Linked DNA regions of Glaciimonas sp. PCH181. The protein of the gene in region 2 interacts with the protein of the main gene of each other region in a pairwise test. Links are inferred from orthologs where the notes say so. Each region holds a gene or a part of one and is shown on either strand. Other genes may lie near its edges.

Region 1 (4,882 bases), on a different replicon or contig from region 2:
AATTGCCAACGCGCAGGCAATTGCCGCCAGCGCATTGCGCACATTGTGTTCGCCAGCAGCCTCAAGCCGCACAGCGAAAATTTGCTTAGGCGTAGTAACTTGCATGTCACTGCCAAACGCGGTTGGCTGATAAGTACAGCGTACATCCGCGTCATCGGATAAGCCAAACGTCAGGCAAGCACCTTTATTCTCAGCATAGCCGCGCCACAGCGCGGTATAAGGATCGTCCGCAGGAAATACGGCGATTCCGTTATCCGATAATGCTTCGATGACGCTGCCATTTTCTATCGCAACAGCCTCAACGCTGGCCATAAATTCCTGATGTTCGCGTTGCGCGTTATTTACCAGTGCAACGGTCGGCGCGGCAATGGCTGCCAGCACGGCGATTTCACCAGGATGATTCATGCCGAGCTCAATCACTGCGGCCTGATGATTCGCATCCAGTCGTTGCAGTGTGAGCGGTACGCCGATCTCGTTATTCAGATTGCCGCGTGTCGACAGATAACCGTCTGCACCAAACGCCGCGGCCAGAATAGCGGCGATCATTTCCTTCACCGTAGTTTTGCCATTGCTGCCGGTAACGGCGATCAATGGCACAGAAAATTGTTGACGCCAGCCATTGGCAATTGCACCCAGCGCGTTACGCGTATCGGCAACGACCAATGCTGGCACGGACGTATTTGTCGGCGCATGTTCCACCACCAACGCGCCAGCGCCTTGGTCTGAAACCTGATCGAGAAAGTCGTGTGCATCGAAGCGCTCGCCGCGTAGCGCGACAAACAGATTACCCGGCGCGACCGCACGGCTATCGGTTGTCAAGCCTTTGATGACGACAGCATTTGCATCGCTCACATTGACAAGCGTGGCCTGTTGATGCCCCGCTTCTAGCCAGGATTGCAAATCTTTTAGTGAGGCCTTAATCATGCTGGGCCGCCTTTCATCGTGGCGCGCGATGCCAGCGCCAATGCGGCATGGTCGGCATCCAGAAATGGCATTTTTTTGCCTTTTATTTCTTGATAAGATTCGTGACCTTTTCCGGCCAGCAACACGACATCGGCTTTACCGGCCTTGCGTACCGCCCGCAAAATGGCTGCGGCGCGGTCTTCTTGCGTTTGTGCGTTTGCGGCTAATGTCATCCCGCCTAGAATCTGCTCGATAATGACAATCGGGTCTTCGCCACGCGGATTATCGCTGGTCAAAATCACGTGATCCGCCAGCTCCGCAATGGCACCCATTTGCGGCCGCTTGCCCGGATCGCGATCGCCGCCACATCCAAAGACACACCACAACTCGCCGCCGCGTTGCTGCGCGACCTGACGTAGCGTCAATAATGTTTTTTCCAGTGCATCCGGGGTATGCGCGTAATCGATCACGATTAATGGCGCATCATGCCCACCGAATTGCTCCATGCGTCCCGGCACTGCCGTCAGACGCTCTAATGCATGGACCGCCGTATCCCAGGCAACTTCTTTAGCAAGCAAAACGCCCAGAATACCCAGCACGTTACTGACGTTAAATTGCCCGACTAAGTGAGTTTTTATCTGACCGCTGCCAAATGATGAGTCGACGTGAAAGACAGTCCCGCTAGCACTGGTACGCACTGCGGTCGCGTGCAATATTGGAAACTCACCACCCAACCCCTTCGCGCTCTCAACCGCCGCATCCGTCAGCGCGTAACCGATAATTGCCGTCGATTGGCCATTTTGTTGCAGATGACTCACCAGACGTAAGCCCATTGGATCGTCAAGATTCAGCACTGCATGCTGCAAACCCGGCCAGTCAAATAAAGCGCGTTTGGCGGCTTCATAAGTCGCCATATCGCCGTGATAATCAAGATGGTCGCGGGTCAGATTGGTAAACAAGGCGATATCGACATGCATGCCATTCAGACGACCTTGGTCGAGTCCGATGGAAGATGCCTCAATCGCCAACGCTTGCACGCCTGCCTGCTGCAACTTCACTAACTCGTTCTGAAGCAGCACGGCATCTGGCGTGGTGTAGCCAGTAACATCAAACTCAACTTGCTGACGCGGCACAAAAATACCGACGCCCAGCGTGCCGATGACCCCAGCCGTTTGCCCCAATTGCGCAAATGCGTGCCCCAGCCATTGACTGCATGAGGTCTTGCCGTTGGTGCCGGTGATCGCGATGATACTCATATCGCGGTCGGGGTAATGATAAAACTTGTTCGCTATCGGGCCAGCGATTTCTTTCAGCCCCTTGACCGGCAGATGCGGCACAGTTTGCGGCAGCTTTGAAAGATTTTCGGCTGAAGTCCAGCTGAATTGCTTGGCTTCGTAGACCACTGCGGCAGCACCATTTTCCAATGCCTGCGCTATATAGTCACGGCCATCGGTTTCGTCACCGGGATAGGCGAAAAATACATCGCCAGCCTTAACTTTGCGCGAGTCTGAGACCAGACCGAAAGTCGGCCTGGTCACCGTTGCAAGTCCTTGCAACCATGTCTGGATATGCGTCAGCTCAGAAACCTTGGCAATCATCAGAAGCTCTCCTTCGGGCCATCGGCAGGGATGATGATGTCGGTAATATTTGAGTCAGGCGGCACATTTAACGTGCGCAAAGCATTTGCCACGACATTCGCAAAAACAGGCGCGGCGGAGTCTCCGCCATAGCGGTAAGCCATACTAGGTTCATCAATCATCACGGCAACGATCAAACGCGGATCGGAAGCTGGAGCGAAACCGACAAAGTCGGCGATATATTTTCTGACGTACTTACCATTTTCAATCTTGTAAGCCGTACCGGTTTTACCGCCCACGCGATAACCGGGTACCTGTGCTTTAGGCGCAGTCCCGCCGGGTGCAGTCACTCGTTCCAGCATGGCGCGCATGGTTAAGGCGGTTTTTTCAGAAACGACGCGCTGACCGACCGGTGGCTCGGTCACTTTCTGAAATGACAACGGGATCAGGTCGCCGTTACGGGCAAATATTGTATAGGCGTGGGCCATCTGGATCAGTGAAACGGATATTCCGTGGCCATAACTCATCGTAGCTTGCTCAATTGGGCGCCATGATTTGAACGGGCGCACACGACCGGCGACTGCGCCGGGGAAGCCAAACTTTGGTTGCTGACCGAGACCAACCGTGGTGAACATCTCCCACATTTCTTCAGCAGGCATTTGCAGCGCAATTTTGGCGGTGCCGAGATTAGACGATTTCTGGATAATCTGGGCGACACTCATCGTGATCAATCCATGTGGATGCGAATCGCCGATGGTCGCGGTGCCGATCGTCATTTTGTCTGGAATCTGAAAGGTCGTAGAGGGCTGAATGCGGTTAGTGTCCAGTGCCAAAGCGACAGTAAAAGGCTTCAAAGTCGAGCCGGGCTCAAAAGTATCCGTCATCACGCGGTTACGCAATTGTGCGCCGGTGAGGATCGAGCGATCATTTGGGTTATAACTAGGCAGATTCGCCAACGCCAGTACTTCACCACTTTTGGCGTCGACCACAACAATAGCGCCCGCCTTAGCGTTGCTCTTTTCGACCATCTCTTTGAGTTGGGTAAAAGCAATGTACTGAATCTTGCTATCAATCGACAGCGCCAGATCACGGCCATCATGCGGCTCTTTGACGGCTTCGATGTCTTCGACAATGCGACCTAAACGATCTTTAATAACGCGACGGCTTCCGGTAGTTCCCGCCAGCGACTTTTGCTGTGACAATTCCATGCCATCCTGACCTGCATCTTCAATATTCGTAAAACCAACGACGTGCGCGGCGACTTCGCCCTCTGGATAGAAGCGCTTGTATTCAGGCCGCGTTTCAATACCGGCAATACCCAGTTTGATGATTTGATCCGATGCGTCTTTTTCAACTTGTCGCTTCAGATAGACAAAACTGCGATCGGAATCAAGTTTTTTTGTCAACTCGGCATCGGTCATATCCAGCAACTTAGCCAGCGCCTGCAACTTTTCTTTCGGCGCATCCTGCACGTCTTCAGGAATCGCCCAGACGGCTTTGACCGGCACCGATGATGCCAATACCTGACCGTTACGGTCTGTAATTTTACCCCGCGTTGCAGGCAATTCCAACGTCCGGGCATAGCGCGAAGCGCCCTGCTTTTGGAGAAAATCGGTAGACACTCCCTGAAGCCACAATGCTCTTACTACCAACGCCAAAAAAGCAGCGAACAACAAAAATAATACTGTGCGCGAGCGCCACGCAGGAAGCTTGACCTTCAACACCGGACTGGCGGAAAAAGGCACACCTTTGGAGGCAGCGGTACGTGGCGGGTTACGTGTCATTTGGCACCCATCGTCAGATATTGGGTGCGTTGCGGCGTCAGCGGTACCATATTCAGGTCACGCCGCGCACTGGCTTCAATTCTTGCGTTTTTACCAAGCGTCGATTGATCGAGTTGCAATTGCGACCACTCGATATCCAGTTGCCGCCACTGACTTTGGGCGCGGCCTAACTCAATGAATAATTGACGCGCCTGATATTGCGAGTTCACTAGCGCCAACGCGCATAGAACCAATATCACCGTCAAAACAGCATTGATACGCCCGATCATGGCCGATCTCCGGATGTCACATCAATCAGCGGGCTGCCAGCAAGACGCTCGCCGACGCGCATGATGGCCGAGCGTGCGCGCGGATTAGCGGCAACTTCAGCATCGGAAGGTTTAATCCGCGAGACCAGCTTTAACTGCGGTTGCGGTAAATCGACTGCACGAATGGGCAGGCGACGATCAGGCTGCGGTAACTTGGCTTTAGAGGCCATGTACTGTTTGACGATCCGATCTTCCAGTGAATGAAAGCTGATCACGACCAATCTCCCCTGCAGAGACATCTGTTCAAACGCCTGATCCAAGACTATTTTGAGTTCTTCAAGCTCTTTATTGATGAAAATGCGTATAGCTT
Region 2 (10,222 bases):
CGCGGAGTAGCGCCACTTTCGGATTTCAGTGTGGCGATCTGTTCGGATAAATCGAGTAATACAGGGGAAATGCTGTTCAGCTTTTGCAAAGTCTGTCCGAAACCGGACAATGCTTTTTGCAACTTTAAAATAGTATCTGCAGCCTTATCGGTATTCGACCAGACCTTCTGCACATCTGCCACTGCAGAGATCATTCCCGAGTTAGGCGCGGGGATATCATTACCTTTGTAATTTCCCCCTCTGGCTAACAAAAGAAGATCCTGATTGAATTCTTTTCGGCTGTCGGCCAATTGTTTAAATGCTATAGGATTACCCTGGATAGCATTCGGTGTCGCCTTCCCTATCCGCTGAGAATGCATCAACGCATCCCCTGCAATTTGGGTCTGAGTCGCACTCAACGTGGCATTTTTGGTACTGAGGTATAAAAAGACGATTGTCATTACCAGCCCTGCGCCCAACACGATCAACAAGGTGCGGACTTGCTGTTGGGGCGGTAATTTTCCAATTAGCGGCAGAGGCTTGTCCTGATACGAAGCGCCTGATTCTGTTGGTGTACTAAATTGGTCGGAGATCGCTGCGGCAGCCGTTGCTGCGCCAGCCGTCGCTGCGGCAGCCGGTGTTGTGCCAAATATTGATGTGGATGCAGTCGCTGCGGCAGGTCTTACCGCACTCGCTGCTAATGCTGCAAACGGCGTTGATACGTCGGCTGATTGCAAAGTTGCTTCGGCAGGCATACGTTCTATCAGCATCGTATCTTGCGCGTCGTTTGCAATGAAGTCGTGCTGACCCAATGCATTTACCAAGACTGATGCGGCTGGCCCCGTTGTTCCGGTTGCTATTGCGTCTTCACCAAAAAACGCGCCACCTTCGATTTTCTCTTCTTTCGCCGTCTTGAACAGGAACGGTAGTTTAAAAGCCATTACAAAATCTCCTGATTGCCAATTCGATGCGACCACATATCAACACCCGATTTCTGACGTCAATCAAATGGCCTTCTGATCATTGAATTCATATGCCCACATGTAAAAATCGAGGGTCGCGTATAAGCTGAGTCAGCTTGAGTTCGGTCCACAACTGGGACTCGCTATCCATATACCTTGCGGGACTTGTTTCGGCTAACGCGGCCGCTTCGTGATCATTCAGAATGTCACGCCCAATCATTCGCGGCACTGACTGCAATGTCATCTCATCGACATTACGCAGACCAAGTACGCGCCTGACGAGCAACGCGCTGTTGAATGCCAAGGTGGTAGAAAATGAAATGATCCGCGCGTCCTTATCAATCACTGTCATTGGGTGACCTTGGAAACACGCAAAATCAACGACGCTGATAAGTGTGCCGCGAATATTTGTCAGTCCGAGATACCAATCCTGCGTCAGCGGGACTTGCGTAATGCTGTCGACTGCGACAATTTCGCCCGCCTCTTGCAGGCTAAGCAGCAAACGCTCTTCTCCGACCAATAAACCTAATTGATTATTGTGCGTGTCTGCACCGCTGCGCGCGGCTTGCATCCGTTCCAGTAAATGCGATTGGAATTCGCGCAAACGATTACGGCGTGCCTCGGCGCTTGTTTCACCATCTGCGCCGCGGGTCGGTAAAAATGCCGACCGCTTTAGTTGAAGGTCAGAGTTTGATTGACTCATGTGGATACAATTTGGAGTTAGCCGAGTGCAGCGATTTTTGCCAGCAGCTCCTGCGGATTAATCGGTTTAACCAGATAATCACGCGCGCCTTGACGCAAACCCCAGATGCGGTCTGTTTCCAAGCCTTTGCTGCTGCAAATAATAATAGGGATGTCTTGCAATTCCGGATCACGCGAAATCGAGCGTGTCACCTGAAAACCGTTCTGGCCGGGCATCACAATATCCATCAGGATCAAGTCTGGCTTATCGGCTTTAATCTTGCTAATAACGCCATCGCCGCTCTCAGAAGTGGAAACGCTATAACCGCTCTTTACCAAAATATCTGTCAAAAAATAACGCTCAGTGGGAGAGTCGTCTACAACGAGAACCTTTTGTATGGCCATGTTCAACCTTTACTTCAATTACGTGTGAGTAGATACCAATACCGGGATATCGACGATATCTACAGATATTCCTGATGGCGCGGCAACCCCGGTCGCTGGAATTACTGCAACCGTTGCGGTCATTGCCACGCTGGCGTTCGGATTGGGTTGAGTATGCTGGTGTACAGTCTTTAGCAGACTATCTTTGGTGAACGGCTTGGTCAGATATTCGTCGGACCCTACCATTGCGCCTCTGGCGCGATCAAATAAACCATCTTTAGATGACAGCATGATGACCGGTGTGGAATGAAATCTGGCGCTCTTCTTAATGAGCGCACAAGTCTGGTAACCATCCAGCCTTGGCATCAAAATATCGCAAAAAATCACTGCTGGATGATGGTCGTTAATTTTAGCCAACGCATCAAAGCCATCTTCGGCAAGAATGACCTGATAGCCAGCCTGACTCAAAAAAATTTCTGCCGACCTGCGGATAGTGCTGCTGTCGTCAATCACCATAACCTTCAGGCTGGTGGCGCCGAGTGCTAGTGTCATGAGTTTTGTCCAAGCCGAATTTAATTTACAGAATCACTGTAACAAAGTTCAAGATACTTTAGAACAACATTTCTTTGCAGCGCTAAACTGGCTGCGGTTTTTAAGCTTCAGACGCCGCACAAAACTAATCATATTGACAATACGCAGGGGGCTAGCTCTCAGCAAAAACCACCGTTATTTGGCAAGTTTAAGTAATTCACTAGATATGCAAAGGCACACCGATTTCAGCGCGTTAAATTGCCACCATTTCGAAATCTTCCTTCCGCGCGCCACATTCCGGACAAGTCCAGTTCATCGGCACATCATCCCAAAGGGTCCCTGCGGCAATTCCTTCTTCCGGTAAACCTTGCTCTTCGTCGTAAATCCAGCCGCAGATCAGGCACATCCAGGTTTTATATGCTGGTTTTGATGTTTCGTTCGATGTTTCGGTGGTATTGCTCACGGCGACGACCCTTCAATCAAGTAAAATGCAAAGTCGGATATCTTAATCTAACCGCCGTGCAAAACCAAACTTCTCCTCTTATATTGACATTCGGTGTTGCTGATCCTGTTGGCGCAGCCGGAATTCAGGCAGATCTTGCCACATTCTCATCCATGGGTTGCCATGGCTTATCAGTCATTACCTCCATTTTGATAGGAGACACTGCGCGTATCGAAGATACCCAGCAAATTGACGCGGATTGGGTTGCTGACCAAGCCCGCGTATTGCTGGAAGATATGCCTGTGGCTGCTTTCAAAGTGGGCGCTGTCGGCAGTATCGAAAGCGTCTCGGTGATAGCAGAAATCGTCTCGGACTATCCTGATATCCCCTTAATTCTCGACCCTTTCCTTTCTGCCATGCCCGATCAGGGGCAAGATAGCGAAGATTTACTGACCGCGATGCGTGAGTTGTTAATCCCACAAAGTACCGTCGTCGTGCTGTCAGCGGTCGAGCTATCCCGAATGGCTGAGACCTGGCGCGAACCGTCCTCAGAAGACCTGTCCACCGTCGATGCCATGCATCTGATCGAACTGGGTTGCGAATATCTGTTCATCACCGGCACGCCCGGCACTGCGGCGGAAGTCAGCAATACCCTGTTCAATGACACGGGTATTTTGCGCCAGGATAGCTGGCCACGCGTCTCCGGTTCGTTTAGCGGCGCCGGGACCACCCTTTCTGCCGCTATCGCCGCGATGCTGGCGAATGGGCTGGATGTGCCCGAGGCCGTCTCGGAAGCGCAGGAGTTCACTCTCGCATCATTGATGGCCGGACAACGATTGGGTATGGGGAAATTGGTCCCGGACCGTTTTTTCTGGGCGCGTGAGGATGTTCTGGACGGGCTTTCTGACACAGACGCTGCCGACAAAGACGATACTGACAAAGCAGACGGTGCAGACCTCAAAGGTGATGAAAAGCCAGCATCGCCGCCATGAAATTTCCTGCTTTTATCGCGTAGGCGTCGGCTTTTCCGCTGACACGCCGGTCGCCCCCTTAATTTAATTGATGCATACCAACATGACTTCCAATAACGATACCCTGTTCGCACGAGCGCAATTAACCACGCCAGGTGGCGTCAATTCGCCAGTGCGGGCTTTCCGCTCAGTCGGCGGCACGCCACGCTTTATTACCCGCGCTGAAGGCCCTTATTTCTGGGATGCCGACGAGCGCCGCTATATCGACTACATCGGCTCATGGGGTCCCGCCATCGTTGGTCACGCTCATCCGACCGTTGTCAAAGCCGTACAAGATGCTGCCGCACGCGGTCTGAGCTTCGGTGCGCCGACCGAAGGCGAAATTCTGATCGCTGAAGAGATTTGCAAGCTGGTGCCCTCGATTGAGCAAGTCCGTCTGGTCTCTAGCGGCACCGAAGCCACCATGAGCGCATTGCGTCTGGCACGTGGCGCAACTGGTCGCGACAAAATTGTCAAATTTGAAGGCTGCTATCACGGCCACGCCGATTCGTTGTTGGTCAAAGCGGGCAGCGGCTTGCTGACCTTTGGTAATCCGACGTCTTCCGGCGTCCCTGCGGATTTCGTCAAACACACGCTAGTCCTTGACTACAACAACGTCGCGCAACTAGAAGAAGCCTTTCAAGACATGGGCGACCAAATTGCCTGCGTGATCGTCGAACCGGTGGCTGGCAACATGAATTTGATTCGCGCTACGCCAGAATTCTTGCAGGCGATGCGCAATTTATGTACCAAACACGGCGCTATCCTGATTTTTGATGAGGTCATGTGCGGCTTTCGCGTTGCTTTGGGCGGTGCGCAAGACCTGTATCAGATTCAGCCGGATATTACCGCGCTGGGCAAGGTTATTGGCGGCGGTTTGCCGGTTGCAGCATTCGGCGGTCGGGCGGATTTGATGCAACATATGGCCCCGCTTGGTGGCGTCTATCAGGCAGGTACGCTGTCGGGAAATCCGGTAGCGGTTGCGGCTGGCCTGACAACATTGAAGTTAATCCAGGAGCCGGGCTTCTATCAACATCTCAGCGCCCAGACGCTCAAGTTGACGCAAGGCCTGACCCAAGCTGCGGCAGATGCTGGTGTAGTTTTCTGCGCCGATGCCATCGGCGGTATGTTTGGTCTGTATTTCTCAAAAGAAGTGCCAACTACTTTTGCCGAGATGATGTCCATCGACAAAGCCCAATTCAACCGGTTTTTCCACGCGATGCTAGACGCAGGCGTGTATTTAGCGCCATCGGCATTTGAAGCAGGCTTTGTTTCTGCGCAGCATGATGATGCGGTAATTGAGGCGACTATCACGGCGGCGCGTGGCGCGTTTGCGCAGTTGTCCCGCTAAACCAGGACGATGCGGCGCATTTCGTTGAGATGGCTGCGGCCATCACAAGAATGCGTCGATATAAATACGTTGATTCAAAAATGAAAAACGGCGGTAAAGCTCAGTGCTTTACCGCCGTTTTTACGTTTTTCAAGCCAAATCTATGGCAATTCCGCCGATCCCATACGTCGCAAAATCAATCCGGTACGTTTCGACAAATAAGCTGATCCCCGATTTTTGTCATAAAAGCGTGGGCGCGGCAGCATCACCGCCAGACGTGCAGCCTGACTAGCGCCGAGATTCGCGGCTGAAATCTTGTAATAGTGCCGCGATGCCGCTTCGGCCCCATAGACACCGCTGCCCCACTCCACCACGTTCAGATAAATTTCGTAAATCCGCTCTTTATCCATCAAGTATTCCAACATATAAGTGATGACCAGTTCCTGACCTTTGCGGATATAACTACGCTCACCGGATAAAAACAAATTCTTCGCCAGTTGCTGCGTAATTGTCGAGCCGCCAACCATCACCTTGCCCTTTTTTGCATTGCGTTCGTAGGCTTTTTCCAACGCATCCCAATCAACACCTTCATGCTCCGAAAAATTAGCATCTTCAGAAGCGATAATGGCGCGCTTCAAATTGCCCGAAATGCGGTTATACGGCACCCAGATATATTGCAATTGAATATTTGGATCGGTTTCCCGCAAAATCGATAGTTGATGCCGCATAAAACTGGTGGAACTGGGATTGTGATCAACCCACCACCAAATCTGGACGAAAAAATACAGTTGGAGAGCAACGATTGCTACGACAACAATCAGAAGCACGCGCCAGATCAATTTACCGAAAGACTTCATATGCATTTCCAGGCAACTTAAAGCTGGGCGCGCAACGCAGAAAACGTAGCGTCGGTTTGCGGGCGTACACCGCGCCAGACAAAAAAGGCCTCCGCTGCCTGTTCGACCAACATCCCTAATCCATCACGTACCATCGCCCCTTGCGCACTGGCAAATTGCATGAAAACAGTCGGCTGTTTGCCATACATCATGTCGTAAGCCAGGGTCTGTGGGCCAAAAATACTGGCGGCAACGGTGGGGACATCGGCTTGCAGACTGGCCGACGTCGCGTTAATGATGAGGTCAAATTGGTCATTAATGCTGGCAACATCGGTAAAGCTGCTAACAACAATCTCGCCTTCGTTAGGGAATTTTTGGGAAAATTGCTGCACCAAGGCTTGCGCGTTCGTAACTGTCCGATTCGCTAAAACAAGTTGTGCTGGGTTGGCCTGCATCAACGGCAATAAAACACCGCGCGCCGCACCGCCTGCGCCCAACAGCAAAACACGCTTTCCGGCGATCTCAAAACCTGCATTTCGCACAATATCCGTCACTAAACCAATGCCATCGGTGTTGTCGCCGTGGATTTGTCCATTCGCAAAACTGAGTGTGTTAACCGCACCCGCCGCCTCCGCGCGCGGCGTTAGCGTCGTTGCCAAAGCATAGGCCTCCAATTTGAATGGCACCGTGACATTGGCACCTTTTCCGCCTTGCTGAATAAATTCCTGCACGGCCTCGGCGAAGCCATTTAACGGCGCCAGCAAATGTCGATAGTCGATATTTTGGGCGGTATCGGCAGCGAAACGCGCATGAATGTCAGGGGACTTGCTGTGCCCGATTGGATTGCCAATAACGACGTAGCAATCAGTTTCCAATACAGAGTCGGCCATCGGAGTAGATATAAGAACAGACATAAATGAGTTTTTTGATGTTATTTTTTTGAAACGTCGACCATCCGTGTTTTACCGTCGCTGAAGACTATCTCCCTGATTGCCCGCAGCAAAAATCGGCAAACCCGATATTATTACTTATTGAATATGCGCGTATCTAATATTACGTATCTACCACTATTAATTATAATTACCACTTCGCAATTCCGCTGCAACTTGCCCCTCGCGAGAGAAGTCTAGCGTCACGATAACTTCCCATACTTCATCCGGCGCACCGTGCCGCATATTATGGGGAAATCGACTAAAAGGTGCGGCGCTTTCGATGATTCTCAACGCAGCTGCATCGAGACCGGGAATCTGCGAACTGCGCTCAATCTGTAGACCGCCGTCTTTCCTATAAATAGTGCCATCCTGAAAAATCGGCACCGAAACGACTAATTTTCCATATAACTTTGCGCCATTTTTTTTGGGGAAATTCAGCGTACCAACACGTTCAACCCGATCCGCGAAGGTCTTGTAATACATCGCATATTCCACACCCTGCGTACTAGGCGTAATCTGGGTTTTCTTGGGGCGCTTGTTGTAATCCTCGATACTTTTCGCAATTTCGGCTTCCTGACGGCGCAACGCCTTGGCGTCCGGCATCGCATCGGTGCCGTCTTGCCGCTGCACCGCATCGATCACCTTATCCTGCGGCGTCGGCTCTGGCACTGAAAATGCCGCAGCTTTTTGCATCTGCGCCAGCATTTGCTGCTGTTTTTTTTCTAATTCCTCAATCCGCTGCTGGGCAGTGCTCACGTTATCGCCGTCCTCAGACCGATGCATGTCAGGCAAAGGCGATTTGGCCCGTCCAGCGTCGGCATTCCCGCCACCGTCCAGATTGACTTGCGCCAGTGCTTCGGCTTTTAACGGTGCATTCTGGTGTTTGGCATTCACCAGAATGACTTCCAGTCCGGGATCGGTCGGTTTTAATTTGACCGCGGCTGGCGTCGTAAACCGAACGGCAAGCAATGCGCCATGCACCACCAACGAAATGGCGAGGGCGCTATATAAAAGCCGGTTCTTAGAAATGGATTTCACGCGCAGCAAGGGAAGTCGTTCGAGTAGGGAGTTCAGTTTATGTCAGCGCCTATACGTCGGTTTATAAATTCACAGCAGCGGAAGCGCCATCTGCATCGCGGCGCGGCGCACTATCCAGGTCTTCATCCGCATCCGACACATCAGGATGAGCAGGGTCAGAACCTGCCTCTGGCAGTTCCGGCGGGTCATGCGGCAAGTCCATTGCGGCATCCAGTTCTTGCGTGGTTTCGTCATCTTCCAACGCATCCATCTGATCATCTTCGGTCACAGAACCGGACGGCGTCAATACCTCCAGCAACCGTACTTCCAGACTTAAATCGATTTCGTCCCAACGCAGCAAATCAAGTTTGACCGATGCGCCCCGCGCAACTGGCTGCATGCCCGGTAATTTGATGACCAGCGGAATATCGACCAGACGCAGAATCTCATCTTTTAACACCACTGCCTCGACATGTTTTGCCTGTTCCTGCGCCAGCCAGCGCAAGCACCAATAGCGTTCCATCGTCGACTGAAAATCGCCATACCCGGCATAAACAGAATCAAAAGAAGACACAATCGCGAATAAATCTGCGTCACGCGGTTTAAACGGCGCGACCAGCGGCGCGGCAACACCGCCTTCCACGCATGCCAGAATCTGCCACTGATTCACCAGATCGGTATAACGACGCAACGGCGAGGTGCTCCACGCATATTGATCAACGCCCAAACCCTGATGGGGCGCAGCGTGCGTCACCATCCGGACTTGCATTTTCGTCGCCCAGCCACCGCTGCCGCCGCCTTGCGCCCGATAAATCCCCGGCACGCCGTGGTCGGCCATGAGTTTTCCCCAAGTGCTATTAGCGAAAATCATCAGCTCTGCGACGATCTTGTCGAGCGGTGCGCCGCGCTTGCGGCGCGCGATGGTAACAACGTCGTCCTCAACGTAAAAATTGAAATCGACGCGGTTATTTTGCTCTGGCCGCAATCCAAAACTTTCACGCTTAGCCATACGGCCTTGCTCCAATACCGAAATCCATTGCCACAAAACAGCGATATCGGCTTTATGCGGATATTCGCCCTCTCCGTTAGCCAGATTTTCTTCAGTCACCAACATATCGAGCGTGTTGTGACGCAGATTGGCAGAAATGGGAACCAGTTCTGCTTTAGTTTCCGTGCTGATCAAACGCCAGTCTTGCGGATCCAGCGTGGCATATAAAGATAATGCCGGGCAATTTTTTCCCTGATCCAGCGAGAACGCCTCAACCAATGCATCCGGCAGCATCGTGATTTTATCGCCCGGCATATACACGGTCGACATCCGTTGACGGGCCATGACATCAATGGCGTCGTCGCGCTTGATCGCCAAACCCGGCGCGGCGATATGAATACCGATCCGCACATTGCCGTCCGCCAGCATCGTGACCGATAACGCGTCATCGATTTCAGTCGTCGTCACATCATCGATTGAAAACGCCTGCACATCAGCCACCGGCAATGCTGCCAGCGTTGGGACCACGGGGATATTAATCGCAGGAAAGCCGACCCCTTTCGGGAAAAACTCAAACAAAAATTTGGAGAAATGTAACTCTTTCGGTGACGCCAACCCGCCAACAGCCAGCATCAGGCGTGCCGGTGTAATTTGCAACGCACTGCATGCCGCGTCGAACGCTTTATATTCAATACTATTTTTATCCGGCTTGAAGAGTAATTGCAGCGCCAACGGCTTCATCACCTCCGGCAACTGATTGGCTTTTAGCTGCTCAACGTATTGCGCCTGTATGACTGCTTGCTGGCGTTTTTTTTCAATCCCGGCCAATGCCGCCTTCAGCGATGCTTCCGGGGCAGCTTTATAACGACCGCGACCCTTTTTATAGAAATAAATCGGGGCGGAATGCAAACACATTAACAACCCGGCCGCTTCAGCAGCGATGGGCGCATGTCCAAAATATTCAGCCCCCAACTCGGCAAATCCAAATTCTTCCTGACCGGCAACTTCCCACAAAAAATCGACATCAACGTCTTGCGAAACTTTATGTGCGTCTTCTAATAATTGCTGTGGCGAGGGTGCGGCATATTGCAACAACACATCTTTCGCCTTGATCTTGCTGCGTTTTCCAG

Evidence for each region.
Region 1: the proteins of mtgA (region 2) and C7W93_RS24090 interact in binary tests that used the Escherichia coli proteins (3 or more experiments, as listed by UniProt). The link is inferred for Glaciimonas sp. PCH181 from one-to-one orthologs.

What each region holds. Positions count from the first base shown.
Region 1 is NZ_PYFP01000006.1:216,209-221,090, forward strand. The notes cover bases 1,883-4,882. They hold C7W93_RS24090 (penicillin-binding protein 2), read right to left. Parts: upstream 4,265-4,882; coding sequence 2,501-4,264; downstream 1,883-2,500. Other genes in these bases: C7W93_RS24085 (UDP-N-acetylmuramoyl-L-alanyl-D-glutamate--2,6-diaminopimelate ligase), read right to left, coding at 1,883-2,501; ftsL (cell division protein FtsL), read right to left, coding at 4,261-4,533; rsmH (16S rRNA (cytosine(1402)-N(4))-methyltransferase RsmH), read right to left, coding at 4,530-4,882. Also shown: murF (UDP-N-acetylmuramoyl-tripeptide--D-alanyl-D-alanine ligase), read right to left, coding at 1-924; more of C7W93_RS24085, read right to left, coding at 921-1,882. UniProt on the Escherichia coli protein: Essential cell division protein that catalyzes cross-linking of the peptidoglycan cell wall at the division septum. Required for localization of FtsN.
Region 2 is NZ_PYFP01000001.1:2,751,774-2,761,995, forward strand. The notes cover bases 4,329-7,294. They hold mtgA (monofunctional biosynthetic peptidoglycan transglycosylase), read right to left. Parts: upstream 6,177-7,294; coding sequence 5,481-6,176; downstream 4,329-5,480. Other genes in these bases: hemL (glutamate-1-semialdehyde 2,1-aminomutase), read left to right, coding at 4,329-5,340; aroE (shikimate dehydrogenase), read right to left, coding at 6,194-7,069; C7W93_RS12595 (energy transducer TonB), read right to left, coding at 7,226-7,294. Outside these bases: C7W93_RS12550 (methyl-accepting chemotaxis protein), read right to left, coding at 1-920; C7W93_RS12555 (chemotaxis protein CheW), read right to left, coding at 1,009-1,644; C7W93_RS12560 (PleD family two-component system response regulator), read right to left, coding at 1,662-2,027; C7W93_RS12570 (rubredoxin), read right to left, coding at 2,791-2,943; C7W93_RS12575 (hydroxymethylpyrimidine/phosphomethylpyrimidine kinase), read left to right, coding at 3,057-3,971; more of hemL, read left to right, coding at 4,054-4,328; more of C7W93_RS12595, read right to left, coding at 7,295-8,125; C7W93_RS12600 (ribonuclease catalytic domain-containing protein), read right to left, coding at 8,187-10,222. UniProt on the Escherichia coli protein: Peptidoglycan polymerase that catalyzes glycan chain elongation from lipid-linked precursors. May play a role in peptidoglycan assembly during cell division in collaboration with other cell division proteins.